DNA from 2 places in the Oceanobacillus sp. B139/18 genome. Region 1 is predicted to be linked to the other one. Evidence: riboswitches for the same ligand, from Rfam matches in the RefSeq annotation. Region 1 holds a riboswitch; the other holds the start of a gene.
The links. A riboswitch is a leader RNA that binds a small molecule or an ion and turns the genes downstream of it on or off. The one in region 1 is predicted to bind preQ1.
Positions count from the first base shown of each region.

Region 2: another riboswitch for preQ1. It lies ahead of queF (preQ(1) synthase); the one in region 1 lies ahead of queC (7-cyano-7-deazaguanine synthase QueC).

Region 1 is NZ_JBVFXI010000001.1:1,060,602-1,075,624, forward strand. It holds gene ACZSMY_RS05160 (tetratricopeptide repeat protein) at 1-369, opposite strand, end outside; gene ACZSMY_RS05165 (isochorismatase family protein) at 564-1,121, opposite strand; gene ACZSMY_RS05170 (GNAT family N-acetyltransferase) at 1,355-1,849, opposite strand; gene ACZSMY_RS05175 (VOC family protein) at 1,867-2,247, opposite strand; gene ACZSMY_RS05180 (ArsR/SmtB family transcription factor) at 2,265-3,398, opposite strand; gene ACZSMY_RS05185 (DASS family sodium-coupled anion symporter) at 3,662-5,116, shown strand; gene ACZSMY_RS05190 (sulfite exporter TauE/SafE family protein) at 5,835-6,593, shown strand; gene queE (7-carboxy-7-deazaguanine synthase QueE) at 6,705-7,433, opposite strand; gene queD (6-carboxytetrahydropterin synthase QueD) at 7,426-7,893, opposite strand; gene queC (7-cyano-7-deazaguanine synthase QueC) at 7,893-8,561, opposite strand; PreQ1 riboswitch class I at 8,644-8,689, opposite strand; gene ACZSMY_RS05210 (thioesterase family protein) at 8,941-9,414, opposite strand; gene ACZSMY_RS05215 (3-hydroxyacyl-CoA dehydrogenase NAD-binding domain-containing protein) at 9,401-10,369, opposite strand; gene ACZSMY_RS05220 (beta-keto acid cleavage family enzyme) at 10,380-11,264, opposite strand; gene ACZSMY_RS05225 (GbsR/MarR family transcriptional regulator) at 11,254-11,844, opposite strand; gene ACZSMY_RS05230 (betaine/proline/choline family ABC transporter ATP-binding protein) at 12,103-13,251, shown strand; gene ACZSMY_RS05235 (ABC transporter permease) at 13,269-13,916, shown strand; gene ACZSMY_RS05240 (osmoprotectant ABC transporter substrate-binding protein) at 13,933-14,841, shown strand; gene ACZSMY_RS05245 (ABC transporter permease) at 14,841-15,023, shown strand, end outside.
Region 2 is NZ_JBVFXI010000010.1:46,147-61,169, reverse strand. It holds gene hisC (histidinol-phosphate transaminase) at 1-710, opposite strand, end outside; gene hisIE (bifunctional phosphoribosyl-AMP cyclohydrolase/phosphoribosyl-ATP diphosphatase HisIE) at 703-1,335, opposite strand; gene hisF (imidazole glycerol phosphate synthase subunit HisF) at 1,335-2,096, opposite strand; gene hisA (1-(5-phosphoribosyl)-5-[(5-phosphoribosylamino)methylideneamino]imidazole-4-carboxamide isomerase) at 2,086-2,808, opposite strand; gene hisH (imidazole glycerol phosphate synthase subunit HisH) at 2,805-3,410, opposite strand; gene hisB (imidazoleglycerol-phosphate dehydratase HisB) at 3,431-4,015, opposite strand; gene hisD (histidinol dehydrogenase) at 4,002-5,306, opposite strand; gene hisG (ATP phosphoribosyltransferase) at 5,287-5,940, opposite strand; gene hisZ (ATP phosphoribosyltransferase regulatory subunit) at 5,937-7,148, opposite strand; gene ACZSMY_RS21115 (histidinol-phosphatase HisJ family protein) at 7,261-8,049, shown strand; gene ACZSMY_RS21110 (universal stress protein) at 8,283-8,717, shown strand; gene ACZSMY_RS21105 (hypothetical protein) at 8,997-9,554, shown strand; gene ACZSMY_RS21100 (alpha/beta fold hydrolase) at 9,932-10,738, shown strand; gene murB (UDP-N-acetylmuramate dehydrogenase) at 10,910-11,833, shown strand; PreQ1 riboswitch class I at 11,938-11,984, shown strand; gene queF (preQ(1) synthase) at 12,110-12,607, shown strand; gene ACZSMY_RS21085 (queuosine precursor transporter) at 12,654-13,289, shown strand; gene ehuA (ectoine/hydroxyectoine ABC transporter ATP-binding protein EhuA) at 13,582-14,352, opposite strand; gene ytzI (YtzI protein) at 14,622-14,810, shown strand; gene ACZSMY_RS21070 (DUF1565 domain-containing protein) at 14,830-15,023, shown strand, end outside.

The DNA of each region.
Region 1 (15,023 bases):
TTCAATTGATTTTTCTAACGCTTCTCTTGCTTCTTCCGGTCGTCCAAGTTCAATGAGAATAAAACCCTTATCATTATAAAGGAAAGGCTCTTCAGCGTGATCTTCCAGAGATTCCTCGATTAGCTCTAAAGCTTCTTCATAATCTCCATTCGCGTATAGAGGCTGCAGCTTCATTGATAATGAATATGTACTGGTGCTTGAACCAGAGGATAATTGTTCCGCTTCCTCTTCCTCTGCTTGTTCTGAATTCGTGTTTTCCTCGGAAGATTCAGATGAAGAAGTTTCTGATGCAGTGGATTCCTCGGACGTACTGCATCCGGCAATAAATAGTAATAATGACATAAAAATAATAATTCGCTGTTTATTCATTTTATCCTCCTCTATTTGACAAATTATTCTTTAAAATGACATTTTTATTATAGTACAAATGGAACATAAATGGAAGACATATCCAAGACTGTTTTCACAAAAATTTTTGCTAACAGATACTTGTCTCGTGAGCTTCGTGAAATAATTCTCAAAACAGTAAAAGCGGCACAGGTATATGCCGCTTTTCTATCAAATTATCTATATGAATCATGTGCAGGGTGAAATAAATCTTCCTTTGCATTTCTTACTATGGAAAAATGATCCACGTTATAATGTCCATGAAGTGTATCGTTATGGTGTTTTATAATTTGTTCTGGATTCAGCAAGTCGTTCCCCAGGCTGGAGTGGCCGTCTCTAACTAATGTGACATCCAATCCGTTAATGGTTGCTGTTCTGACGGCACTGTCTATGCAATGCTGTGTTTCACAGCCCATAACAACAATATGTTTTACTTGATGTGACTTTAGGTATTCCAACAGACCTGTTCCATAAAAAGCATTGGTAGCAGATTTGTCAAAGATTTTTGATTCTGCAGGCACATAGATGTCTTTGTGAATTTCAAATCCGCTTCCTTTTCCATCACCGACATCTAAATCCCTTACAAATACACTTGGCACCACTGCATTTTCTGCTTTTTCAATTACTAAATTAATATTAGCAATAAGCTGTGATTTTTGAAAAACTGCGTTTCTTTCATGATTGCCTTCGATTAATTCCTGTTGTGCATCAATAACTAATAAGACCTGATTCAATTTAAGTCCCCTTCCAATTTAGGGAAACACGATGTAACGGACTAGTTAAACGCTCTCCCTTTTTTACTTATTACATTCTTTTTATTATTTATCATATGAACGCCTCCTTTAATGAAATTCATTTTAATAACCTTTATAAACCAAGGTAATCTTTATTTTACCATAATTTATTTTACCATAATAAATAGACGATATTTTCAAAAAAATAAATTTAAGCTAATACTAAGTTGATATTATAAGCTTCGCGAATACCGAAGATTAACAAATGGTTCGCCTGTATCCGTCACGCCGCTTTTCTTTTCCTGCTTCCGAAATCCTCTTGCTTCATAGAAAGGGATTCCTCTTTGATTTCCATCCTGTACAGACACCCATTGTTCTGTTGCTCCTGCTTTCTTATGTTCTTCTGTAAGTATATTTAATAATTGTCTTCCTATTCCTTTGTATCGATATTTTTCCTCTACATATAATACAAAAACTTGGCTGACTCTGCTCTCCGTTATTGCACCGCCAATAACGCCTGCCACCTTTGAATTAACGATAGCAACATGGGTATAAGAGCCTTGTTCTATATCCGCCTTTACTCGTTCGTGGTTATACCATTCCTCTGCATGCTTGTTCCGGTACTTCTCACTTAACTTACCTTCTACAGTTTGTTTCCAGCCAAAGGAGCAAATAGCAGCAATGGATTTGACATGCTCTGTGACTGCTGTCTCAATAGCTATATCCATTTTGATTCCTCCCTTCTTTAACCCCGATATATGGTTTCTACTATCCAAATTCGATATCCATCCGGATCGGCAATAACCGCTTCCTTCACACCCCAGGGACGCTCAATCGGGTCTTGTATAATTTTTACGTTTCGATTTCTTAGAGATGAAACAGCTGAGCTGACATCATTGACCAGAAATTCTATTACCATTCCTTTTTCTACCGGTTCTGGCTCATCAATGATATGCAATAATATAGTTGTATCATGCTCTGAAGTCCCTGCAGAAATGAAGGCCATACTTTGATCAGTAAAACCTTGCTCTAAATATAATATATCCTTATAAAATGCAATGGATCTGTCTAAATCCTTTACTGGAACAACGATTGTATTTAACTTTTCGATTCGAAAATCTGTCATCTTTATTCTCCTCTTCTTTACATGTTGGAAAATGAATGGAGGCTTTCCGCTACTTTTTTCAGTTCATCTCTGTTTAGTGAAAAATACTTTGTATTTCCTTCCTGATGCACCATAACAAGACCAGATTGCAGCAACTGATTTAAATGACGAGAAACCGTGCTTTGCTTCAGGTTCAGCTGCTGGATAATCTGTTGGGCGAACATCTCTTTATTTTCAGCTAATAAGTCAATGATTTGCAGTCTTGTCCTGTCACCCAATCCTTCAAAAGCAGTATAATAGTCTGCCAGCTTTTCTTTATTTCCTGCCGTTTCTATCTGCGGATCAAACATCAGGTAAACATGTTTATCAAATTGAATAAAAGAAAGCAGCCTTTCCATATTACAAACAGGAACAAAGGTTATCATTTCTGCTCTGTTAATGTTCTCCAATTCTGCGGTATCTGGATACAAGCCTGTGATTGCAAAAATCGCTTCTCCATTGGTACGATAGGATTTTGACAGTAAAGACTCTTGCTGTCTTACCCATGCTGCTAGCATTTTCTGCTTTTCTTCCCACTGTTTTTTCAAACCGGCAGCCCAAAAAGCCCTTATCAATCGGATAATGCTTTCTTTTATATCGGATAAACTATCATAATCCGCTGCATTGTTTTCTACTTTTTCTATCGGGACAGACCAGCTGAGCAGTACTGCTTTCACGGCTTTCTTACGATTATCAGGGTCCTGTAATTGCCTTTCGTCCAGGTAAACTTCCCGCATTGCCTCTTCCACAACCGGTATACGAGGCAGGTATTTATAGTAATAGTCCATTGTTTCTCTAATTCCATAAATAAGAAGCTCCATCATGTCTGACTCCTCTAGCTGCTTCCACCAATCGATAAAAGCATCCCAATCCATGGTTAAATCCGCGGTCTTTTGGATATAGAAATCCCTTAAAATCACTCCATGCGCAAAAACAGTTCTTAATAATTTCAAATCATTGTTAGCGTTATCTGATAAGTTATCCGATAAACTCCTTATCCATCGATTCTGCGCTGAGGAGCTGTTTAAATCGTAATCCGCCAGCTGGATATTCGTAAAAATATAGACTCCTAAGGAACGGACTGCATCCAGCTCTGTTTTCGGTAAAGCTGGTACAAATAAATTTCTCTCCACTTTGTCACCTTCTTCTTTATTCTATATTCGTATATTGAATATATTAATATAATGTATATCCTTCGTCAATCAGCTTTCGATTATATGATTGGATAACAGTTATTTAAAATGCGGCTCTATTAAGCGCCAGTTTATAAAAATGAAATGTATTTTTTGAATGAATTGTGAATAAATACACAAATTCATTTATTTGTAACATGTGAAATCAATCACAAATATAGGATTTTATATTACAATTAAAGTAACTAAAGGGAGGGGTTTTCATGAAAAAGAAAGATGCTATTGCACTTATTGCAGCTTTTTTAGTTCTTCTTATTATTTTAATTCTGCCTAATCCTGATTCATTGCCTCTAGTTGGACAGCGAGCGCTTGCTGTCTTAGCATTTGCGGTTGTTTTATGGGTTACGGAAGCAGTTTCCTATCCTGTCAGTGCGGTAATGATAGTCAGTCTGCTGGCCGTTCTTATCGGAATCTCCCCTGCTATCGAAGATCCAGGTACGATATATGGAACAAGTCAGGGGTTAAGCATGGCCGTAGAAGGATTCAGTTCTTCCGCTGTGCTGCTTGTTGGAGGAGCGCTTGTTTTGGCTACTGCTATGGAGATTACAGGTCTTCATAAACGCATCGCATTGTATATTATGTCAAAGGTTGGAACAAAGCCTGGAGCACTTGTGATCGGAACCATTATTGTCAGCTTTGTACTGGCGCTGTTTGTACCAAGTGCCACCGCGCGTGCAGGTACGCTTGTCCCTATCCTATTAGGAATTGTAGCTGCATTTGGATTGGCAAAGCAAAGTAAGCTTGCAGCATTATTAATGATTACCGCCGTACAATCTATTTCTATATGGAACGTCGGAATAAAAACAGCGGCCGCACAGAACATGGTTGCTTTAGGATTTATGGAATCTGCTTTTGGTATAGATGTGACATGGGGAGAATGGTTTCTCTACGCTGCTCCTTGGGCATTTATCATGTCTATCGTACTTTATATTGTTATGGTTAAACTAATTAAACCAAATATGTCGGAAATAAAGGAAGGAGTAAGCATAACGAACCAGCTGAAGGAGCTCGGGAAAATCAGTGGAAAAGAATGGCGCTTAATCATTATCGCCGGCTTGTTATTATTATTCTGGTCGACGGAAGGTGTTTTGCATCCCTTAGATTCTACTACAGTTACCATTGTTGCAGTTGCCATCATGCTGACACCTGTTATCGGTATCTTTTCCTGGAAAGAAGTGCAAAGAAAAGTACCTTGGGGCACATTAATTGTATTCGCAACAGGAATTTCATTAGGGATTGTTCTGTTAGCAACAGAGGGAGCAACCTGGCTTTCTTCTAATTCCTTTGAAATACTCGGGGTGTCTTCCCTGCCTCTGGTTGCGATGATTGCCGTACTTGCTTTATTTAATATTTTGATTCACTTGGGCTTTGCAAGTGCCACCAGTCTGGCATCTGCTTTTATTCCAATCGTTATTGCTCTGGTCGGATCAATGGAGCCAGCAGCCTTTAATGGTCCAGGTCTTGTCTTGATTATGCAATTTGTGATCAGTTTTGGCTTCCTATTGCCGATCAGCGCTCCGCAAAATATGCTCGCTTATGGTACAGGTACATTTACTTTAAAACAATTTATCAAATCCGGTGTGCCTCTTACTGTGATTGGGTATTTGCTTATTATTCTGTTTAGTGCAACCTATTGGCAGTGGGTTGGATTGTTATAACGAGCTGAAAAAGCGATATGGAAGCTGAATTATGTATGCTTCTATATCGCTTTTCTTTTTTCAGTAACTCAACTTTCGCACCTAAGAATAAGCAAATATATTTTGCTATTCCAAGATGAACGTGTTCTTCATTATCATACTTGCATTTTGGTTAAATATCCGGCCTTTTTGGAATTGGTGATGGTGCATAGCTTCTGCAACCAACCACTCCGCTTTCCGACGTACAAATGTTTTCGATGGGACGAGTAATCGCAGTCCCAGGACGTTGCGGTCCTAGTCTGCCATGGGGACGGCTTCAGCTAACTTGATAAGAAAACCGCTTTTCAAGTGGATCTTCAGCTCGCCCTGCGATGCACAAATGTTTTTGATGGGGCGAGTAATCGCAGTCCCAGGACGTGCAAGTGCAGGCGTTGTGACAACGCCTGCACTAGTACGTCCTGTACGTCGGAAAGCAAAATGGTCCGCCGCAGCGGTGCTTTACACTTCATCTTTTATTCTTGGTCAAGGGTGTTTCAACCCCTGTTTCTATAGAAATGAAGTTACTTTTTAATGTGCGAAAGTTGAGTCAATAAAATATAATATTGATAATAGTAAAAGCTGTATTCACTATAACTTGAATAGACTGTCAACATATACTTCAAGTGCCTTCATCCCAAAATTTCTCGCCCGCTATGCTATAATGACTTATGTAGTAAAGAAAAAGAAGGGGATTTTTGTTTTGATTGTTTTATGTACGATGTTAGTGATTGGATTGTTGCTTGGTTTTGTCGGGGCTGGCGGTTCCGGATTTATTATTGCTATATTGACGGAAGTTTTTGGTATTCCTATCCACACAGCGCTTGGAACATCTCTGGCTGCAATGGTCTTCACATCCTTATCGGGCACACTCAGTCACCTGCGGGAAAGAAATACCATGGTAAAAATCGGGCTGGCAACTGGGCTATTTGGTGCAGTTGGAGCTTTTTTTGGTTCCAGGCTGGCAAGCTTTATCCCGGAAAGTGAATTGAAATTTTTTACTGCCGGAATGCTCATTTTATCAGCCATATTGCTGTGGATTCGTGTAACAGCAGGATTTGGCAAGTTTGCCACACAAAAATTTGCTGAGAAAAACCGTTCCTCGAAAAGCAGATTTTGGATGACAGCTGCTGGGATCGGCATCATTACCGGCTTACTATCAGGAGCATTCGGGATTGGCTCAACGCCGTTTATCCAAATCGGGTTGCTAGTATTCTTTGGTTTGTCGATTCAGCTATCTGCAGGCACGACGATGCTTGTTATTATACCAATCGCACTGGTAGGCGGTATCGGTTATTATTCTGTCGGTTTTCTCGATTTGAAATTATTTGCAGAAGTAGTTATCGGAACAATTATAGGTTCTTATATCGGCGCGAAATTCACCACTCGTCTGAATCCAATGATATTAAAAATTGCAATGGTTGCTGTGCCGTTAATCGGCGGGATTATTTTATTGATTTAGATTCCTGTCCATTCGGAGAAAAGCCAGAAAGTGAAAGAAAAGATTACCCTATCAAAAAGGCGACAGCTCTTACTGCCTTTTTAATAGGATAATAGCTTTTAATCTCCCTTACTATACGCCCCGCTTATTTCCCCATACTAATGCATGTACCTGCGGAAGAACACGAACACGATTCAGCACTGTGGATGCCACTACCTGATCAATTAACCATTCATATTTATTTAATAAATGCCGGGATAATTGCTGCGGTTCGATTTCCTCTAAATCATCATTTCCAACTTGCAGAAAAAAAGCCAGTTTTGGATAGCGCTGATGCACTTTTTCTGCATAACGAAGGTCCTCTTTATCAAAAATTACTACCTTTAAGCTGGCATGCGCTAATCGATCATTGATTTCCAATTGATGGATGATATCATCTAGCGTCTCCCAGTTTGTTTTCATCTTAGAGCTTGGCGGTTTAGGAGAAATGGTCAGATCATCAATTTTTACAAACCAGTCCTGGTAGCGGCTTCCCTGTGTTTCCAGTGCAACCTCAATAGACTTTTCCTGAAGCAAATCAATCAGATTATCAATAGCAGATAACAAAGCCGGATTCCCTCCTGAAATCGTCACATGATCAAAGCAGCTTCCTCCTACTTCTTGCAGCCGCTGCCAAATGTCTTCACTCGTCATCTGAACAATATCTTCTTTGGCGCTTCCGTCCCATGTAAATGCGGAATCGCACCAGGCACATCGGTAATCGCATCCAGCAGTTCGGACGAACATGGTTTTTCTTCCGACTACCATTCCTTCACCTTGAATTGTAGGGCCGAATATTTCTAAGACCGGTATTTTACGCATGATTCATCCACTCCCGTCTTGCTTCCGCATAGCTTGTCGGTGTTTCAAATAACCGAACAAATTCCACCTGGCATTGGTTAGGGAGTTCCTGAATTGCCGCTTCCATTTGTTCAAAAATCCAGACGACCATATTCTCAGCAGTTGTGTTCATTTTGGGCAATGTTTCATTTAAATAACGGTGATCTAAAAATGTTTCAATCTTGTTCTTCCAAATCTCTTTTATATCACCAAAATCAATTACGAAACCCACCTTATCTACAAAACCGCTGATACCGAATACAACCTGATACGTATGTCCATGCAGATTCTTACACTTCCCCTCATAACAATGAAGATGGTGCGCTGCATCGAAGGAAAACTCTTTACTTACCATCACGCGTTTTTGGTGATAGGCCAATTCTTTTCTATGAATATCTTTATCCAGCTTTTGCAGCTCTTCGACAATACGAAACCCGAACATTACTGATTCATCTCCTGTCTTCTAACTAAGTATTGGTCTAATCCACGCTGGCGTAATTGACATGCAGGACATTCTCCGCATCCTGCTCCTCTAACCCCGTTATAACAGGTCAACGTCCGTTCTCTGACATAATCAAAGGCTTGCAGTTCATCCGCTAATTCCCATGTTTCTGCCTTATCCAGCCACATTAATGGCGTATGAATCACAAAATCTTCATCCATGGATAGATTTAAGGTGACATTTAATGATTTGGTAAAGATATCCCGGCAATCCGGATATCCGCTGAAATCTGTTTCACAAACTCCCGTAATAATATGTTTGGCATCAATTTGCTTGGCTAGAATGGTTGCAAAAGAAAGGAACAGTAAATTTCTTCCCGGAACAAACGTATTCGGTATGCCGCCATCCTCTGCATTCTCTACTTCAATGTCCTCCCTGGTCAGCGCATTGGGCGCTAATTGATTCAGTAAAGACATGTCTAAAATATGATGACTCAATCCCTGATCTCCAGCGATTTCCTTTGCCACCTCAATTTCTAAGCTGTGGCGCTGATTGTAGTTGAAAGTGACTAACTCTACATGCTCAAACTTTTCTAATGCCCAAAATAAACAGGTGGTGCTATCCTGACCACCGCTGAATACAACAACTGCTCGATTATTTTTTTCCATAAAAAAATCCCCTTTCCAATTTGAAAAAGAGAATTCTAAACACCCGAAAAATGCAAAAAACCATACCTAAGGCGCGGTATGGGTATCCTTAGTTTTTTATAGAGGGTGTTAGCTAGAACCTCTTCTACTTTGTATCGTAGATTTTATTCAATTTCTTTTACAATTGGCAGTATAACATATATTTCCTGATGATGTTATCCTGATTTCTTTTTTCAAACATGAAATTACGTTTCATCAACCAGTTTGGCTTTGCAGTGTTTGCTTTTTCTCTCTTTTTAATATTACAAAAGCTCCCTTTATTCGTTTCATTATCCACGATAAAGGGAGCATCATTACAGATTACTGCATGAAATTCTGCTTTCAGCTGCTATTGTATATTTTACTTTTTCTCACGAATCCCCATAAGCGTGTTTGCCCCTGCTGGCCAGTTTTCTTTTGCCAGTCTTGGAAATTGATTAATCCGTACATCAACAGATTCCGGAAACGGCGCAGGGCGTCCAGATGACTGATCTATCCCCATCACCATCTGTTCACTGGTTGCCACAGTATCATTTTCTTTGTTTTTCATTTCAAACCAAAGATGCACACGCTTTGCATCCCGGTTCAACACAGTGACCTTTGTAAGCAGCTCCTCGTTTTCATGCGCCTCTTTTACATATTTAATATGCGCTTCCAGCGTAAAAATGGTATAAGCACTTGCTTTTCGTCCTTCTTCATCCAGACCGATCACATCCATGAAAGCATCGAGGCTATAACTGAAAATCAATGCGTAGTATGCATCGTTCAGATGTCCGTTATAGTCTACCCACGCACGTAACACATTGCCCTTCCATACTTGTTTACTTTCTGTCATAGGAGATCAGCCTTTCTGCCGGCCAGAAGCCTTCTTCCTCTAAAAGCCCCATTAATTTAATCAAGAAACGGTCCCGGCGATGTTCAAGGTCATCGATAGAAATCTCTCCGCTTTGTTCAGCAGTCCCTGAAATCACTTTTTCACTTAATTCTTCCGTCAGTTCAGGTGCCACTAAACGGGTCCAAGGCAGCTTCAATGCAGGGCCGAATTGTTCAAGCATGTGCCGCATCCCGTCCTTACCGCCTGCTAAATGAAGCGTTAGAAATGGTCCCATCAGTGCCCAGCGAAGACCAGGGCCGTAGACAATGGCTTTATCTACCTCTTCCGTTGTCGCTACGCCATCATTGACAATATGAAGCCCTTCACGCCAAATTGCTTCCATAAGCCGGTCGCCAATGTGGCCGTCAATTTCACCTTTCATCACAAGCGGCTTCATATGCATGCTTTCATAAAGCTCCTCTGCCTTTTCCATATAACTGCGCTCTGTCTGCTTTCCTCCTGCGATTTCCACCAATGGAATTAAGTAAACGGGGTTAAATGGATGGGCAACAATGATTCGTTCTGGGTGATGCACACAATCTTCCTGCAGGACAGAAGGCATGTATCCAGAAGTACTTGAAGCGATAATCGCTGTCGGTTTAGCAGCAGCATCCACCTGCGCTAATACCTTTTTCTTCAAGGCTTCCTGCTCTGGAACATTTTCCTGTATCAAATCGGCTTCTTTTACAGCTTCCTCCAGCTCGTTGTAGAAGGTCAGATTCTCCTTTGCAGCTTCGTTGCTTATTCCGTATTCTTCTAATGTTGTCCAAATAGCATCTATCATTTTTTCTGTTTTTTCTTTTGCATCAGGAGCCGGATCAAAAGCATTGACCTTATGACCATTTGCTAAAAAGCGTGCAATCCAGCCATTGCCAATCACGCCGGTTCCTAAAACTGCCATTGTTTTTTGCGCCATATTTCACCTCTTAGGAATTAAATTTTTTAAGATTTAAATGTTCTCTTGCCTCTGCAGCCGTCATCGGCTCCAGCTTGACACTATTTAAAATGCTGACAGCTTGATCAACCAGCTGTTCATTTGTACCAAGTACACCTTTTTCTAAATATAAGTTATCTTCTAAACCGACCCGGACATTCCCGCCGAGTAAAGCAGCCTGTGCCACAATCGGCAGCTGCATACGGCCAATACCAAAGGCTGACCAATGCGCGCCATCAACCACTCTTCTTTTCATATATTCGATTGTTTCTGCATCCGCATCAGCGCCCCATGGAATACCAAGACAAAATTGATACATTGGTGTTCCTTCTACTAGTCCTTCAGAAATTAATTGGTTAGCAAGACGGATATGTCCTGTATCAAATACTTCCATTTCGGGTTTTACGCCGCTTTCTTTAATCAGCTTTGCGTGCTCCCGAAGCCAGTCTTCCGGCCCTAAATAAACTTGATTGCCAAAGTTTAAACTGCCGCAATCCAAGGTGGTGAGTTCCGGAAGCAATTCCCCGACCGGTTCATGACGCTCTTTTGGTGTCTGAATATCAGTCCCTTCTCCTCCACAAGTTGGATTTTCTAGATTTGGAACAAAGTCGCCGCCCCCGCCAGCCGTAATATTAATAATCACATCTGTATCGGATTCACGGATTCGTTCCACGGTTTCTCTAAAAAGGGCCACATCGTGACTGAGTTTCCCTGTCTTGGGATCACGAACATGGATATGTGCAATTGCAGCACCTGCTTTTGCTGATTCAATAGCAGATTCCGCAATTTCTTTTGGCGTAATTGGAACATGTCTGCTTTTCTCTGTTGTATCACCTGCACCAGTCAGTGCTGCAGTGATGATTCGTTTATTCTTCATTTTTTGCTTCCTCCTTTTTGGTTGGGGTGACAATAGGAACATGGTTAAAAATCTCGCCACTTTCAAAAAACGCAACAAGATTATTTATCCAATTATAATAGGCATTCCATTCATCCAGCTCCTGCTGTAATCTCTCCATTCGAACTTTTACTTCTTCTGAGGAATCCTCTGTCAAAAAAGTTTCTAAATGACGAATTTGTTCTCTGAGACGGCGTTCTAAACTCGTATTACGTTTTACAACCTCTGACCAGTTACTTGTAAATAAGGATATAAATGTTTGTGCATAATCGCGTTCTACATTGTAATGATCTTTGCGGCTGCCTTTCACGTATTCTTTCTCAGCGATATTAAATGAGATCATCTGTCGCATGACCTGACTCATTCTTGTTTTACTCATTCCAGTTTCTTCAGCCAGTGAATCTAATGTCATTGCCTCGCGATTCATATAGATAATGCCAAGCAGCCGTCCGACTGTCGAGGATACGCCGAACGTTTCCATGTTATCTGCGATTCGATCTGTGAGCAGTTCTTCGCAGGATTTGATTTCTTGAAGCAATTGATTATTTGAAAATGATTCCATCGTCAAGCTCCCCTTTAACTTGTATATGTGTCACTGTAACACGGATTAAATAAAATTGGAAAAATCAAGTTTGATAGTAAATGAGCGTAAAAGTAAGCAATTCTAAGATAAACTGCACTGTATACTTTGTAAAGTTTAAATTGCACAGATTTTACGGTTTAAATCGCTTTTTTCGGATTTTCATTTTTACCTGTCTGTTTATTATACTGAGTAAGTCTAAATTTTAGTTTTACGGAATAAGCAATGGAGGTGCTTGTAGTGCTTGAATTTAAAGAAGTAACTAAAAAATTCGAAGGAAATAATACTCCTTCCGTTCATAAACTGAACCTGAAAGTAGAACGAGGAGAATTTGTTGTTTTTATCGGCCCAAGCGGGTGCGGGAAAACAACTACGATGAAAATGATTAACCGGTTAATTGAACCTTCCGGGGGAGAAATTCTTGTAGACGGCGTGAATGTCCTCAAGCAGGATGCTGTCCAATTACGTCGATCCATTGGATATGTTATTCAGCAAATTGGTCTTATGCCCCATATGACTGTGGGAGAAAACATCTCTCTTGTGGGATCGCTTTTAAAATGGAATAAGGAGAAACAGAAAGAACGGGCAAAAGAACTTATTTCACTGGTTGACCTGCCAGAGGATTATTTAGATCGTTACCCACATGAGTTAAGCGGAGGACAGCAGCAGCGAATCGGGGTACTGAGAGCGTTAGCTACGAATCCCCCATTGATTTTAATGGACGAACCATTTGGGGCGCTTGATCCAATCACTCGTGACAGCTTACAAGAGGAGTTTAAAAAACTTCAAAAGGAAATGGATAAAACGATTGTTTTTGTTACCCATGATATGGATGAAGCGATAAAACTTGCTGATAAAATCGTGATTATGAATCAAGGAGAAATCGTTCAAGTCGGCACACCAGATGATATTCTTCGCCATCCGGCCAATGAGTTTGTAGAAGACTTTATCGGAAAAGACCGGTTATTAGAAAGCCGCCCGGAAGTAACACGCGTTGAACAAATTATGAATCCAAACCCGATTACGATTGAAGAAGAAAGCAGCTTAAAAGAAGCTATTCAAAAAATGCATGCCAATCGTGTCGACTCCTTGTTAGTAGTTGATGGAGCTGGAATTTTAAAAGGATACATTGATATTGAAATGGTCGACTCCAATTATAAAAAGAAAAGCTATGTTCATGAAGCGATGGATACAGCAAAATATGCCGTGGATAAAAACAGCCTGCTCCGGGATACAATGCATCGTATGCTTCGTCGTGGCAGCAGTTACGTACCCGTTGTAACAGATAATAATAAATTAGCAGGAATCGTAACAAGGGCGACCCTTGCCGATATGGTTTTTAACACTATTTGGGGCGATGAAACAGAAGATATTACTGCTATAGAATAAAAAGGAGGCAAAAAATAATGCAAGCTATTAGAGATACACTTGCATCCTATGGATGGGAGCTGCTCGAAAAAACAGGAGAACATATGTACATTTCTATCGCTGCGATTGTTTTAGGTATTCTGGTTGCGGTCCCCTTGGGAATTTTACTCACTCGCATACCGAATAAAACAGCGGATCGGTTTATCTCGTTTGTCGGGATATTACAAACTGTTCCAAGTTTAGCTATTTTAGCTTTTTTGATGCCTTTCTTAGGCGTAGGTGTTGTACCTGCGATTATTGCTTTATTTATTTATTCCGTACTTCCCATACTTAGAAATACGTATACCGGCATCATGGAAGTAAATACAAGTTTAAAAGAAGCGGGTAAAGGCATGGGAATGAACACCTTTGAAGTTATCCGAAAAGTTGAGCTCCCTCTTGCTTTGCCTGTTATTATGTCAGGCATACGGTTCGCAACCGTTTATTTAATCGGCTGGGCAACACTGGCAGCATTTATTGGCGGCGGCGGTTTAGGTGATCTTATTTTCGATGGTCTGAATCTATATCAGCCTGAGCTTATTGTTTTAGGTACTGTGCCGGCAACGATTTTGGCTTTACTTGCCAGCGGATTATTATCGCTTCTTGAAAAAGGATTAACACCTAAAGCCTTAAGGAAAACTGTTTAAAAAGGAAGGATTATAAATGAAGAAATTATTGCTGATTCCCCTTCTTTCGGCGCTGCTCCTTTCAGGATGTGCCCTGCCAGGTCTCAGTGGGCCTTCAGAAAGTACGGTTCGAATTGCAACCTTAGATACGGTAGAATCCGAAATTTGGGGTAATATACTGTCTCAGATGATTGAGCATTATACAGATTTAGATACGGAGTTAGTAACGAATTTAGGATCAACGATGGTCCTTCATCAAGCAATGATGCAGGAGGAAGTAGATATGACTGCTACCAGATATACCGGCACAGATATTGCCGGCGTCTTAAATTACGAAGATATTACTGACCCTGAGGAAGCGATGGAAATCGTACAGCGGGAATTTGATGAAAAATTTGACCAGACATGGGGCGACTCTTACGGTTTCGAAAACAGCTATACGATTTCCATTACACAAGAATTTGCAGATGAAGAAAACATTACACATGTGGATGATCTGGAGCCTTTTGCCGATGACATGAATTTTGGTGTAGATAATGCCTGGGTCAACCGTTCAGGTGACGGGTACGAGGCTTTTACAGAAACACACTTTGCTTTCGGCAATGTCTATCCAATGGCAATAGGCTTAGTATATGAAGCTGCTGCTTCCGGTAATATGGACGCGGTTCTTGGTTATTCTTCAGACGGAAGAATTGCGGCGTATGATTTAAAAGTATTGGATGATGACTTCTTCCCTCCTTACGATGCTTCTCCTGTAGCGAGAAATGAAATCTTGGAGGAAAATCCGGAAATCAAAGAAGTCATGCAAAAGCTTAGCGATACCGTAACAACAGAGGATATGCAGGAAATGAACTATCAAGGTGACGTGGAATTAGTCAGTCCTGCCACCATTGCCCGCGAGTTTCTGGAAGAAAACAACTACTTTAAAGATAAGGAGGGCATGTAATGAGTGTCTGGGAGCAATTGATAACCTATGTATCTCAAAATGGTTCTTATATTTGGACAGAATTTTACCGTCACTTCTTAATGGCCGCTTATGGCGTGTTGTTTGCTTCCATCGTCTCCATCCCTATTGGTGTGCTTATTGCCAGATATGGAAAATTAAGTGGGTGGGTACTCACACTTGGA
Region 2 (15,023 bases), on a different contig from region 1:
TCTTTTACCCGCGTTAATCCGTCAATCAGATCTTTATGACCCATCGCCATACCTACACGGAGGCCGGCAAGCGAACGGGATTTAGACAGGGTTTGTATAACAAGTAAATTCGGATAGCTGTCTATCAGGGAAGCAGCTGATGCTTTAGCAAAGTCAACGTATGCTTCATCCACAATCACAATCTGATCAGGATTATTTTTTAAGATTTCTTCTATCGCTTCCAGCTCCATGTATAAGCTGGTCGGTGCGTTCGGATTGGGAAAAATAACGCCGCCTTCTGCGTTAAAGAGTGATGGGGGAGAGATGGTGAAATCATCCTCCAACGCCACTTCCTCTACATCCAGCTGATAAAGCTTTGCATATACAGGGTAGAAGCTGTAGGTGATATCTGGGTATTTAATGGCCTTCCCAGGTTCAAAAAAAGTCATAAAACTAAGCGCAAGCACTTCATCGGAACCATTGCCGATAAAAACCTGTTCTTTTTTTAATCCATAGCAGCCTCCAATTTCCTCTCTGAGATTATCGACAGCAGGGGAAGGGTAAAGCTGCAATTTCGTCCTTGCCTCCTCCTCAATCGCTGCAATAACGTTTGGAGAGGGGGGAAAAGGGTTTTCATTCGTATTTAATTTAATAATGGATGAATCATCTAATTGTTCCCCGGGAATATAAGGTTCCAGCTGTTCGATTAAAGGATTCCAAAATCTACTCACGGTGCTGTCCCTCTTTTTCAATATGGCGTTCGTTCAATATTTTTTTAATATCTTTGGAACTTACGCCTTGCTCCTCCATTAAAACAAGGGAGTGATACAATAAATCAGCTAGCTCATTGGTTAATTCCTCTTTATCATTATTTTTTGCGCCGATAACGACCTCCGTCGACTCTTCACCGATTTTTTTAAGAATCTTATCTAATCCTTTATTAAACAGGTACGTTGTATAAGCGCCTTCCTGCGGGTTTTCTTTACGGTCTTTGATTTTGTCGGTCAGCTCATTAACGATAGAGAATAACGGTTTTTCTGTTTCAGATAAGGTTGTTTCAAAGCAGGTCGTTGTGCCTTTATGGCAGGCAGGGCCAAGCGGCTGTACCTGGACAACTAAAGCGTCCTGATCACAATCCACTGAAATGTTTTTGACTATCTGCTTATTTCCGGAAGTTTCCCCTTTATTCCAGAGCTCCTTACGGCTGCGGGAATAGAACCAGGTTTCCCCGGTTTCTAATGTTTTTACTAAAGCAACCTCGTTCATATAAGCTAAAGTCAATACTTTTCCCGTTGCGTAATCCTGAACAATAGCCGGAACGAGTCCATTTTCATCGTATTTGATTGAAATCTCCATTATGCTTTCCTCCTCATTGGTATTCCTTGTGAGGATAAATATTCTTTTAATTCCGGAATAGGAATCTCCTCGTAATGAAAGACAGATGCAGCAAGTGCAGCATCGATACCTTCTGCAAAAACTTCTGAGAAATGCTCTATTTTACCTGCGCCGCCGCTGGCAATCACAGGGATATTGACGGCATCTGCAATTTTCTTGGTTAATTCGATTTGATAGCCATTTTTTTCACCGTCTGCATCCATGGCATTGACAACCAGCTCGCCTGCCCCGAGTACTTCTCCGCGTTTCGCCCATTCCACTGCATCTATCCCGGTATCTTTTCTTCCGCCGTTAATAAATACATGGAACGCACCATCTGCTGTTCTTTTTGCATCAATCGAGAGCACGATACATTGACTGCCAAACTTATCAGAGGACTCCTTAATTAATTCTGGACGCTGCACAGCTGCACTGTTTACCGAAACTTTATCCGCGCCGGCATGAAGCACACTGTGAATATCCTGGGTGGTACGGATACCGCCGCCGACCATAAAAGGGATAGCAATTTCGCGTGCAACTTGTTCAACGACATCCAGAAAAATGTTTCGCTCTTCGTTGGAGGCAGTAATATCGTAAAAAACAAGTTCATCTGCTCCTTCACGGTTATAGCGGGCAGCCAATTCCACCGGATTAGCAACGTCCTTGATGTCCTGAAATTTCTTACCTTTAACGACCCGGCCTTTATCTACATCCAGACAGGGGATAATGCGTTTAGCGAGCATGATTGTCCTCCTCTACAACGTCTTCCAGTTGAATAGTACCATCATATAGCGCTTTTCCAATAATTGCCCCGTAAAGGTCAAGTGCCTGAAGGCTGGCAACATCCTCTTTTCGGGAAACCCCGCCGGAAGCAATGATATTCATATTGGTTGCTTCCTGCATCGCTTTCAGCTCCTCCAGATTCGGTCCGCGCAGCATGCCATCCTTTAAAATATCCGTATATACAATCGTTGTTAAGCCGGCTGCTTCTAATTCCTTCGCAAGGTCAGCAGCTTTTTTATCGCTATTTTTTGTCCAGCCATCTGTTGCAATATAACCATTCCGAGCATCGAGAGAAACTGCGATTTTATCTCCATATAATTGAATTGCTTTAGTGAGCATGTCCCAATCAGTGATTGCAGAGGTGCCGAGGATAACCCGGGCAGCACCGCCTTCCACGTACTCTCTAATCGTGTCCAGGGAGCGGATACCGCCGCCGACTTCAACAGGAATGGATAATGCCTGAATGGTTTTAAGGATAATTTCTTTATTTTGGGGGTCTCCTGTTTTAGCTCCGTCTAAATCGACCATGTGGAGGAAGGTGCCGCCTGCTTCCTGCCATCTTTTGGCTGTGTCCACCGGGGAGTCATTATAGGTTGTCTGCTGATTATAATCGCCCTGCTTTAAGCGGACACAGTTGCCATCTTTCACATCAATTGCTGGAAAAATGATCATGAAATCATCTCCTCATAATTTTTCAATAATGCAATACCGATATCCCCGCTTTTTTCCGGGTGAAATTGCATTCCTGTTATATTTTTATCCTGCACGATTGCTGGTACGCGTCCGCCATAATCGGCACTGGCGACCAATGTTTTTTCTTCCAGTTCATCAATTGCATAGGAATGGACGAAATAAACATATGGATTTTCTCCGAGCTGATGTAATAAGCGCTGAGGCTGATTGGATTGCAGGATATTCCAGCCCATATGCGGCACTTTGACCCTGTCTGAAATACGTTTTACCGAACCGGATAGAAGACCAAGTCCTGTACATCCACCATTTTCTTCGCTGAATTCATAGAAAAGCTGCATCCCAAGACAGATGCCTAAAATTGGCTTGCCGCTTGCCGCTTCTTTTTTCAAAATCGTATCTAATTTGTAGCGCTGTAATGCTTCCATCGCATCCTTGAAGGCGCCGACGCCTGGAAGAATAATGGAATCCGCCTGATGGATTTCTTCCGGATCCATGGTCAATTTAGAGTTTTTCCCTAATTTATCTAATGCAAATTGCAGGCTTTTAATATTTCCTGCACCGTAGTCAATAATGGCAATCATATCCCAGCCTCCTTTTAATCTTATAGGCTTCCTTTCGTAGAAGGAACACCCTTTATGGTCGGGTCAATGGATACCGCTTCACGAATTGCTCTGCCCAATCCTTTGAAGATGGATTCAATCATATGATGTGTATTGGTTCCGTATAAAACTTCCACATGAAGGGTCACCTTGGCATGGCTGGTGAAGCCAATCAGAAACTCTTCCACTAATTCGGTATCGAAATTCCCGACTTTGTCCTTTAACCCGTCTACACGATAAACTAAAAAGGAGCGGCCGCTGATATCGATGGAAATGGAGGAAAGAGATTCATCCATTGGTGTTGTTGCTGTTGCATAGCGTTTAATGCTTTCCTTTGTTCCTAATGCTTCATTAAATGCCTGACCAAGCACAATGCCGATGTCTTCTACCGTATGATGCTGGTCTACCTCTAAATCTCCGTCACATGCGACCTGCAAATCTAATCCGCCGTGTTTGGTAAAGAGAGTCAGCATATGATCTAAAAAGCCGACCCCTGTTTTTAATTCTGATTTTCCTTCTCCATCTACGTTAAGAGCAAGGGATATATTCGTTTCTTTGGTTTGCCGTTCTTTTTCAGCTTGACGCATCGTTGTTCTCCTTTCGAATTCGAATTGCATTGGCATGCCCGGTCAGGCCTTCCGCTTCAGCAATTGTGATAATGGTATCAGCATAATCCAGCAGCCGTTCCTTTGAATAATGAATGGTGCTCGATTTTTTCATGAAGTCATACACACCGAGCGGGGAGGAAAAGCGAGCGGTCCCATTTGTCGGCAGCGTATGGTTAGGGCCAGCAAAATAGTCACCTAAAGGTTCGCTGGAATACGGACCGATAAAAATAGCTCCAGCATGCTTAATTTTCTCCACTTGTTCTTCCGCATTATTTCCCATTAATTGCAGATGCTCCGGAGCAATCGTGTTAATTAATTCGATTGCTTGTGCTTCATCCTCGCAGATAATAATTTTTCCGTTTGTCTGAATCGATTCACGGATAATAGCTGCCCGCTCCAGTAAAGGAATTTGCCGCTCAACCTCTTTTTGTACTTTCTCTGCATAAGCAGCATCTGTTGTCACACAAATTGAGGCAGCATCCTCTGCATGTTCCGCCTGGGATAATAAATCAGCGGCAACGTAGGAAGGAGGGACGGTATTATCAGCAAAGGCACAAATCTCACTTGGACCTGCAATCATATCAATGGCAACATCGCCAAACACCCATTTTTTCGCACGGGCGACAAATGCATTCCCGGGTCCAACGATTTTGTCAGCTTTAGGGAGACTCTCTGTTCCATAGGCCAGAGCAGCAACAGCCTGAGCGCCGCCAATTTTGAATACCTGATCCGCACCGGCGATTTTTGCTGCTGTCAGTACAACAGGATCAATCGTTCCGTCGGGGCGGGGAGGGGTTGTAATCACAACCTGCTCGACACCGGCAACGACAGCTGGAATCACATCCATTAATACCGTGGAAGGATAGCTTGCTTTTCCTCCGGGAACGTAGACTCCGACACGCTCCAGTGGGGTTATTTTTTGACCAAGACGAATGCCGGGCTGCGGGCTGAACTGAAAACCTTCTTCTTTGGTTCGTCGCTGGTACTGGCGAATGTTTTCCGCAGCTTCTGTTAATGCTTGAAAGAGAGCTGGCTGTTCAGATTTTACTTTATCAAAGGCAATATTCCATTCCTCATCAGAAACGAGCAAGGAGGATAAATCAGCTTTATCAAATTTTTTAGTATATGCAAGTGCTGCTTCATCACCGTGCTCCTGTACAGCACGGATAATTTCCAAAACCTGCTCATCTAAATTTCGCTGCATCAGCTGTGTTGCTTTTTCAGTATTTACTGCATTTTGTTTATATGTTTCATAACGGAGAATTTGCATTTTTCTCACTCACAACCTGTTCCAATTTTTTTAGTACATCTTGAATTTCTTTTGAACGTGTTACGAAGCTTGCTTTATTCACAATAAATTTTGTACTGATGGTTTCGATATCTGCTAATACCTCTAATCCATTTTCATGCAGGGTGTTTCCTGTCTCGACAATATCAACGATGTAATCCGCAAGTCCAATTAATGGCGCCAGCTCAACGGATCCATTGAGATGTACGGTCTCAATTGTCTGATTACGTTTGTCAAAAAATTTCTTGGCAATATTCGGATATTTGGTGCCAATCGTTAACGACTGATTATCAGGAAGAGAGACTCCTTTTTTTCCGGCGACAGAGAATTTACATTTTCCAATCCCTAAATCAAGAATTTCATAAACATCTGCTTCTGTTTCAATAATATTATCTCTGCCGACAATCCCGATATCCGCAGCGCCTTTTTCAACATAAATCGGAACATCCATCCCTTTTAAAAAGATTAACCGTAATGTCTTATCTTTATTAAAAAAAACGAGCTTACGGGTTTTTTCATGAAACCCTTCAAAATGGATTCCTGCTGCTTCTAGTAAATCAATCGATTGCTTTGCAGGGCGGCCTTTGGCTAAAGCGATAGTTACTGGCTGCATCATTTAACGTCCTTTCTAAAATACCAATCTAGTAATTCCTGATTTGTCTTAAACACTGCTGCTTCTTTTTGTTTACTATATACTATCTCTTCGGATTTTACGAGTATCTCCGGTGAATCAGAGCGATTTTCCTTTTTATCGAACGCCTTTACAATGACTGTCTGATTTGCTTCCCGGAACAATTCGGCGAGTTGAAAAGCATGCTGGCGTTCAGAAGCTTCATAACGAAGCTGGATTATCTCAGCTTCTGTAAAGATGCCAGGGAGCAGGTCAACAAGCAAATCAACCTCAAAAGCAAAGCCGATTGCCGGCGTTTCCTGATGAAAGGAGCGGGTTAAATAATCATAGCGTCCTCCCATCATAATGGGCTGGCCAAGCCCCTCCGCAAAGCCCTGAAAGATAATGCCGGAATAATAATTCATATGGTTGATCAGGCCAAGGTTGATCGAAATATAGGAATCCACCTGATAATCCTGGAGAAGCTGGTACACTCTTGATACATAGTCCAGTTCTTCACGCATCTTGTCTGATGAGATAATATTCTCCGCTTCATCGATAACAAAGCTTGCATCTCCGTATAACATTGGAATTTTACGAAGCTTTTCAATTAAGGCAGCCTCCAGTCCCAAGTCTTTTAAAAAGGGAACAATCTCCGAGATGTTTTTCGACTGAATATATTGATCCAGTTCTTTCTGCTGCATGGCGTCCAGGTCAGCCTCGCGTAATAATTCTTTATAAAAAGCAGCATGACCAATTTCTATTTTAAAAGAAGGAATCTCTAATTCTTTTAAGCTGGTTACAGCTAATGCAATCAGCTCTGCATCAGCTTCCGGCGTACGTTCTCCAAATAGCTCTACACCTGCTTGTGTGCGGGAGCGTTCTTCTGTCGTGGAACGGAAAATATCCAGCACATAGGAGAGGCGTCCGGTTGCTACTTCCTCCTGCAAATTGGTATAATGTCTGGCAATCGGGATGGTTGCATCCGGCCGCAGTACGAGCACTTTTCCAGATGGGTCGATCAGCTTCAGCATATCGGCTGTATTGACGGTCCCTTGAACATCGTTATATAAATCATAATTTTCAAAAACGGGTGTCTCCACCTGCTGATATCCAAATTTAGAAAAGCGGCCGGTTAATGTATGGATAACATGACGTTTTTTTGAAAATTGTTTCGGGTAGAACATGGTATGAAGCAGTTGTTTATTTCTCATAAAATTCTCCTTCGTATTCAACACTTTATCAATTTAATGCTTTATCTAATTAAAGTTATTTAGTATTATAGTAATGTTCAGAAAAAAAGTCAATGAAAGGAGCATAACTTTTATGTACGATTTTCATATGCATTCAAGCTTTTCGGCAGATTGTGAGGCAGAGATGGAGGAGATGGTTCAGGAAGCAATAAACAAAGGGATGGAGGAAATTGCGTTCACCGAGCATTTAGATGTGGACTACCCGGATAAGGAGTGGGATTTTAGCTTTGATACAGAAGCTTATCAAAAAAAATTAGAAGGGCTGCGGGAGAAGTATCAGGACAGGATTAAAATCCGCAAGGGAATTGAGGTAGGTGTGCAGCCGCATGTGCTTAAGGAAACTTCCGATTTTATTGAACGGCTGGATCCGGAATTTATCATTTGTTCCATGCACTCCGCGAATAAACAGGATTTGCATTCCGGTGAATTTTTTGAAGATAGAACCGTAGATGAAGCATATCGTATTTATTTTGAAGAGTACTATGAATGCCTGAAAAATTTTAAAAACTATCATATTTTAGGCCATCTTGATTTAGTCAGCAGATATGCCTCTGGGGGCTGGGAACATGTGCCGCAGGATATTATGGAAGAAATATTAAAACTGGTTATTTCAGAAGGCAAGGGAATCGAATTAAACACATCCGGCTATAAATATGGCATGAATGCACCGCTGCCAAGTAAAAATTTATTGCGCTTATACCGTAAGCTTGGCGGAGAAATTATCACATTAGGTTCTGATGCGCACCGTCCGGAAGAGATTGCTGCTCATTTTGAAGAGGCTAAAGAGATATTAACAGATTGCGGTTTTTCTTATATATGCAGTATGAATGAAGACGAGGTCCAATATCACTCCATAAAATAAAAAGGCAATTCAGCGGGGGTGGCTGCAAGTAGAACTAATTGGTCGTTACTGACTGTTAGAACTTCCGCAATGAAACACCGTATTTCTTGGTTTAGGAGTCGGGATTCTTACAGTCAGTTACACTGCGTAAATTAATGACGCTTTTTCAACACTTCTATTGAACATGTAACCGTTTTAACAGAAATGTGTTACGATAATAGTAGGAATATAATACGAAATAGGGAGGAATAGGGATGAGTATGAATGTATTAGTAGCTTATGACGGCTCCGACCTTAGTAAAAAAGCAATAGAAGAAGCCAAAGAGCAGGTGAAACTTGCTGAAGATGCCGTTGTACATGTTGTTACCGTAATCTCCAATGGAGGGCCAACGGTGAATGCCGCTCTTGCCCGCACTTTTATGAATGATTTGGCAGAGGAAGCGCGCCCTGCCATCCAAGAAGTATATAATGATCTGGAAGCGGATGGGATAACATGTGAAACAGAGGTTTTGATAGATTATTCTTTCCGTAATCCGGGTTATAAAGTAATTGAATATGCCAAAGAGAAGGAAATAGATTTAATCGTTATAGGAAGCCGGGGGCTTGGCGGAGTAGGAAGGCTTCTTCTTGGCAGTGTCAGTACGCAAATCGTTCATCAGGCAGCGTGTAAAGTGCTTGTTGTGAAATAAAGGATAAATAAAAGTCTCAAGCTCCCAGGATATTTGTTCGTGGGAGCTTGAGACTTTTATTTATAAGGGTTGAATCAGGTTTCAGGCCATTTTTGCCCAAACGATTAGTGGCAGCAGCAATCATATCATTCGATCAGCGTAGTATGGCAGCATATTTTCATGTCTATGAAGAATAGTATCTTAAAAAAATCACTTGACCACTAAACGGCATCTATGTATAATTTTAATCGTAATCGTTACGAAACGTAATCATTACGTATTATGGAAGGAGTGTTTTTTATGAAGAAGTTTTGGCAATTAGGAATTATATTAGGCTTAATTAGTTTCCTGTTTATAGCTGGCTGTCAGTCCGGAAATGAAGAAGCAGATAATCAAGATGAAGGGACAGACAGCCAGGAAGAGACAGAAGGAAATCATGAAGAAGAAGAGCATAACCATGATCATGATGACGAAGCGGTTTCCTTCGAGGATGTGCCGGAAAATATCGAAATTGAAGAGTTATCCGACCATTACCATACAGGCGATGTTTTTAAATTAGAGGCAGTAACAGAAGAGGAAGATTTGGATCATTGGCACTGGTACATACGTGATTCTGCTGAAGAGGAATGGACGGTGGCAGAAGATCAATACGGGGATTCTTATATGGGTGATGCAGAAGTAGATGGACAGGAAGTTCTTGCGGTTCTTTACGATGATGATCATAATCCAGTTGCCAAGTCTCCGGTTACAGAAATTACGATTGACGACCATGAAGGCGAGGATCATGAGCATGAAGATGGTGAGGAAGGCGATCATGACCACGATCATGAGCATGAAGATGACGACCATCATCATTAATCATATTATGAATAGAGGGCAATAAAGACTTATAAGCAGAAATGGATTATCGGCCGGGATATTATTATGAACGGATTGCCCAATAATGATTGAAAGCAAATAGAATGCTGTTTAAAAAGCAGATTCTATTTGCTTTCTTTTTATAGATACCCATGGCGGAGGAATGAACAGAGGGCTTCCTGCAGGTACTTATTTTTCAATCATTATTTTCTTAAAATTTGTATTTTAATTCCTGATAAAAAATATGCCAATGAAGTAAAAAAATAAACACATAAAGTAGAAGAAATGGTGTTCCAGCAAAGGAAGGATGTTATAATAGCTATGTACTTCAGAGCATGAGATGTACTTAGATTTACAACAGAAATTGAGGGAAATAAATGAGAAAGAAGATTGCAGGTATTGTCCTGGGTCTCCTGGTTATCTGCGCCATTGCAACAGGTATTTATTTTTACCAGAACGATGAAACGCAAGCAGAGGAGTATACCGGTGCACCGACGATTTTTATACATGGTTATAAAGGAACGGAGAATTCATTTGGTCATATGCTTGACCGTTTTGAAAATACGTACCAATGGGGAAATAAAGGATTTATCTACTATGTGACAGAGAACGGAGATATTGTCGATTATAACTTAAATAACGGGAGATATGCGCCCATGTTTGTACAGATTGTTTTAGAGGATAATCGTGCAAGCTTTGAGGAAAGTACAGAATGGATTGCGGCAGTGCTTCTTCATCTAAAGGAAAATTATCGAGTGGAGGAAGTTAACCTGGTCGGACATTCTATGGGCGGTATTCTTGCTGTGAAATATACGATGGAATATGCAAGGAATGACTATCCATCTGTTAATAAACTTGTAGCCATCGGCAGTCCATTTGATGGTATTTATAATGAAAGATATTTTGAAATTCATCAAGATGCAGCTGCAGAAGATTTGAAACCCGATTCGCATGCGATAAATATGCTGCAGCAGAATATGTTTCCTGCGGATGTGGATGTTTACAGCATTGCCAGTACAGGTGATTCCGTTGCTGTTCCGGAAAGTGTGAAGGCACTGAGGAGTATGATACCCGAACAAAATTTCAAAGAGACGATTATTGATGACCCGCAGCTGACACACAGTGCCCTGCACGAAAGTATGCAAATTGATAAATTGATTCATAGCTTTTTGTGGCAAGATTAAAGTGAATCAACTACAATGGTATAGGATTGATTTATCAAATAATCTTACTTCAGTTATGCGGAAATGCTCAACTGGAGTAAGATGAATGCCTGTTTTTAACAAAGTAGGAAAAGAATGAGAATATAAAGGTCAAATAGAGAAAAGCTTTTGACAAATTAAAGGAATGATAGCATGAATAAATACCATCATCTTTATGATCAATTAATTCAACATACGAAAAAAGAGAATGTATTGATGAATGAGCCGATTAGAGAACATACGTATACGAAATTAGGCGGGAAAGCGGATTTTTACATTACTCCGTCCACTTACGAGGAAGTACAGGCGATTATTCGCTTTGCTAATCAGGAAAATGTCCCATTTACAATGCTTGGAAATGGTTCTAATCTGATTGTGAAGGATGGCGGCATCCGCGGAATCGTTATGAACCTGCAGCAGCTGTCGGCTATTTGGAGAGAAGGAGGTAAAGTTATCTCTCAGAGCGGAGCAAGAATTATTGATGCTTCCCGTTTTGCTTTAAATGAAGAGCTTGCCGGTTTAGAGTTTGCCTGCGGTATTCCAGGTTCCGTCGGCGGAGCGCTATATATGAATGCAGGTGCATATGGCGGAGAAATTAAAGATGCGCTGGAAAGTACGGTAGTTGCGACAAAGGACGGCGAACTGCTGACATTAACAGCAGAGCAATTAGATCTCAGCTATCGCACAAGTAACATCCCGGACAACGGTTATATTGTGTTGGAAGCAACATTCGCGTTAAAGCCCGGGAACAAAGAAGAAATTAAAGAAATGATGGATGATCTTACATATAAAAGAGAATCCAAACAGCCGCTCGAGTACCCGTCTTGCGGCAGTGTGTTCAAACGCCCACCCGGTTTTTTTGCCGGCAAGCTGATCCAAGACTGTAATCTTCAAGGGAAGCAAATTGGCGGAGCAGAAGTCTCCACAAAGCATGCCGGTTTTATTGTAAATAAACAAAATGCAACGGCTTCCGAATATATTTCCTTAATTCAATTTGTTCAAGCGACGGTAAAAGAGAAATTTGATGTGCAGTTAGAGCGGGAAGTGCGGATTATTGGCGAGGATGTGGAAGGATAGCCTCATGGCACAGGTTCTGGCTGTGATAGAGGATGGCTGGGATAAAAAGAAAATTTGACATGCCTTTTATCTATTCTTATAATATGAAGTGTTATTTTAAACTTCAGGCAGAGGTTCTTAGCTTAAACCCTCTATAAAAAACTAAGGACAACTTGCGATTATCAAGCCGTGTTCCTTGGGAGCACGGCTTTTTCTATGTGAGGAAGTTTTGAACTGCAAGGTAATAGAAAATAACTGATTTCTGTTATCGTAATATATCTAAAGGAGGTGATGAGTATGGCAGGAAGAAGTGAGAAGGATCTTCAAGGAATTGAATTGCTGGGAAATAAAGAAACGAAATATGCGTTTGATTATACACCTGAGATTTTAGAAACATTTGATAATCAGCATCCAAATCGTGATTATTTTGTGAAATTAAACTGTCCGGAATTTACAACGCTTTGTCCGATAACGAATCAGCCGGATTTTGGGACGATTTATATCAGCTATATTCCAGATATCAAAATGGTAGAGAGTAAGTCTTTAAAATTATATTTATTCAGTTTCCGGAATCATGGTGACTTCCATGAGGACTGTGTCAATATTATTATGAACGATTTAATTGAGCTGATGGATCCGCGTTATATTGAAGTAAGAGGAAAGTTTACGCCCCGCGGAGGTATTTCCATCGACCCGTATTGCAATTATGGAAAAGCGGGGACAAAATTTGAAAAGATGGCAGAAAACCGGTTAATGCAGCATGATATGTATCCGGAAAAGATTGATAATCGATAGAGGGAAACTAAGATCCTTGCACCTTTGAAGAGAAGGGAACAGGAGAATGTATATTTATTTCACTGCCGTTTTTGTCGGCCTATTATTATTATCGAATATTTTGTCGGTTAAATTATTTGAAATGGGAAGTATTGTATTGCCCGCTGCAGCGATTGTATATGTGATTACTTATTTGATGACGGATGTCATTGGGGAAGTTTATGGAAAAAAGGCAGCTCGGAGAACGGTCCAGGCTGGTTTTCTCACACAGGTGCTTGCCATGGTATTTATTTATATTTCCATTCAGCTTCCGCCGGCTGCCGATTTCCAATCACAGGCTGCCTTTGAAGAGATTTTTAATGGGAGCTTCCGGATAATTTTAGCAAGCCTGGTTTCTTATTTTGTCAGCCAGCACCTGGATGTTTCCATTTTTCATACGTTAAAACAGCGGCATGGAAGGAAAAAGCTGTGGCTGCGTAATAATTTATCAACGATGACGAGCCAGCTCTTTGATACCGTCCTATTTATTACGATTGCTTTTTGGGGCGTTGTCCCGACATCTGTTTTACTGGGAATGATTGTCTCGCAATATATTTGGAAGTTTACCGTTGCAGCGGTTGATACACCATTTGCGTATCTGCTTGTCCGCTGGGCGCGAAAATATGAAGAAAAACATCAGTCGGAGTTATTGAAAGCTTCCTGATGAAGGAGAGGAAGTTTCATAAAATCTTATTTTGCATAACAGGAAAAAACCAGTCAATCCGGCTGGTTTTTTTAATACATTCGTAATATACGAAATCCTTTGCTCCCCTAAGAGCCTTTTCCTCTTATATTATTGCCTTTACGGAATATTTTTCCTTTAAATTATAAGTGAAACTTCAAAATTAAAATATTGATAGGTAACCCATTTGAACCCGTTTAACCAGAAACATAAAATATCTATAAAAACCTCAGCCGAAGCTAAACATGGCTGGGGAGGATTAAATATTTTTCGCTCACCCTCTAAAACGCTGCAAAAAGGATTGAACACGAGGGTTCTCTGAATGCTCGATGACCTCACTTGCTGTACCTTGCTCTGCGATAACCCCTTCATCTAAAAAGAGTACCTTATCCGCTATATCCAGGGCGAAGTTCATTTCATGCGTGACAAGAACCATCGCCATATCATCATTTTCTGCAATATCACGAATAACATTTAGCACCTCTCCGACAAGCTCCGGGTCAAGTGCAGAGGTAACCTCATCAAATAACATGATTTTAGGACGCATCACAAGGGCACGGGCCATGGCTACCCGCTGTTTTTGTCCGCCTGAAAGCTGACTTGGATAATTATCCAGTTTACTCCCGAGTCCTACACGCTCCAGCATTTCTATCGAGCGCTTTTTTACTTCGTTTTTTACTTCGTTTTTCACATGCATAGGCGCTGTCATACAATTTTCTAAAATCGTCATATGCGGAAACAGGTTGAAATGCTGAAATACCATTCCAATCTCACCGCGAATAGAGCGCAGATGACTTTCATTCGCATACACCCATTTTCCATTCTTCTCCATTTTCCACAAATTGCGGCCGTCTACGATAATGTCTCCAGATGTTGGCTGCTCTAATGTCATCAGCATCCGGATAATTGTTGTTTTCCCTGATCCGCTTGGACCAATGACAGCGACTTTTTCACCTGGATATATATCTAAATCAATCCCCTTCAATATCTCCACATTCCCAAAGGATTTATGAACATTTTGATAGGTAACGATAGGTTCTGGCATTATTGTATTGCTCCTTTGCACGCATTTTTTATTTCAACTTACTAAAAAAGAAACTTCTATCATAAAGAGATTTTCGAGTGATTCTCCGTGATAAACTTTAATAACATACATACTAGAGTTTATACTAAGTCCCAATATGGTACAAGCAAAGGGGAGTAAGTGGTTTCTTATATTGGAGGCGCAGTAACTTACAGCAAAATAGAAATTAATTGAAAAGGCATGCATAGTTTAATAGGATAGAATATAAGAAAAGATGATGGAGGTATATTATGGGGTCCTATATCGCAGTAATTGCTGTTTCGGTCATTGTGGTTGCAATGGTTATTATTTTATCCTTGGTTACATTATCAAAAGGGTATGGCTATAAGCATAAAATAGATCCGCTTCCTGGTGAAGAGGAGAAGAAGAATAGTGACGGTAACGGCAATGAGAAGAATCAGAAAGAAGAAAAGAAATAAGGTTATCTAGGAGAAAGCCATGAAGAGTATGGGATTATTTATGATTGCAGCATGTGCAGCTGCCGGTGTTTTATTTACTGTCTGTTCGCTGTATTCTACAAACCAAGTAATTTATGTAGCAATGGATGGAAACGATCAAAATGAAGGTACATTGGAGTCTCCCTTTCAGACAATTGCTAAAGCCAGCTCGGAAGCGGAGGCGGGCGCTACTGT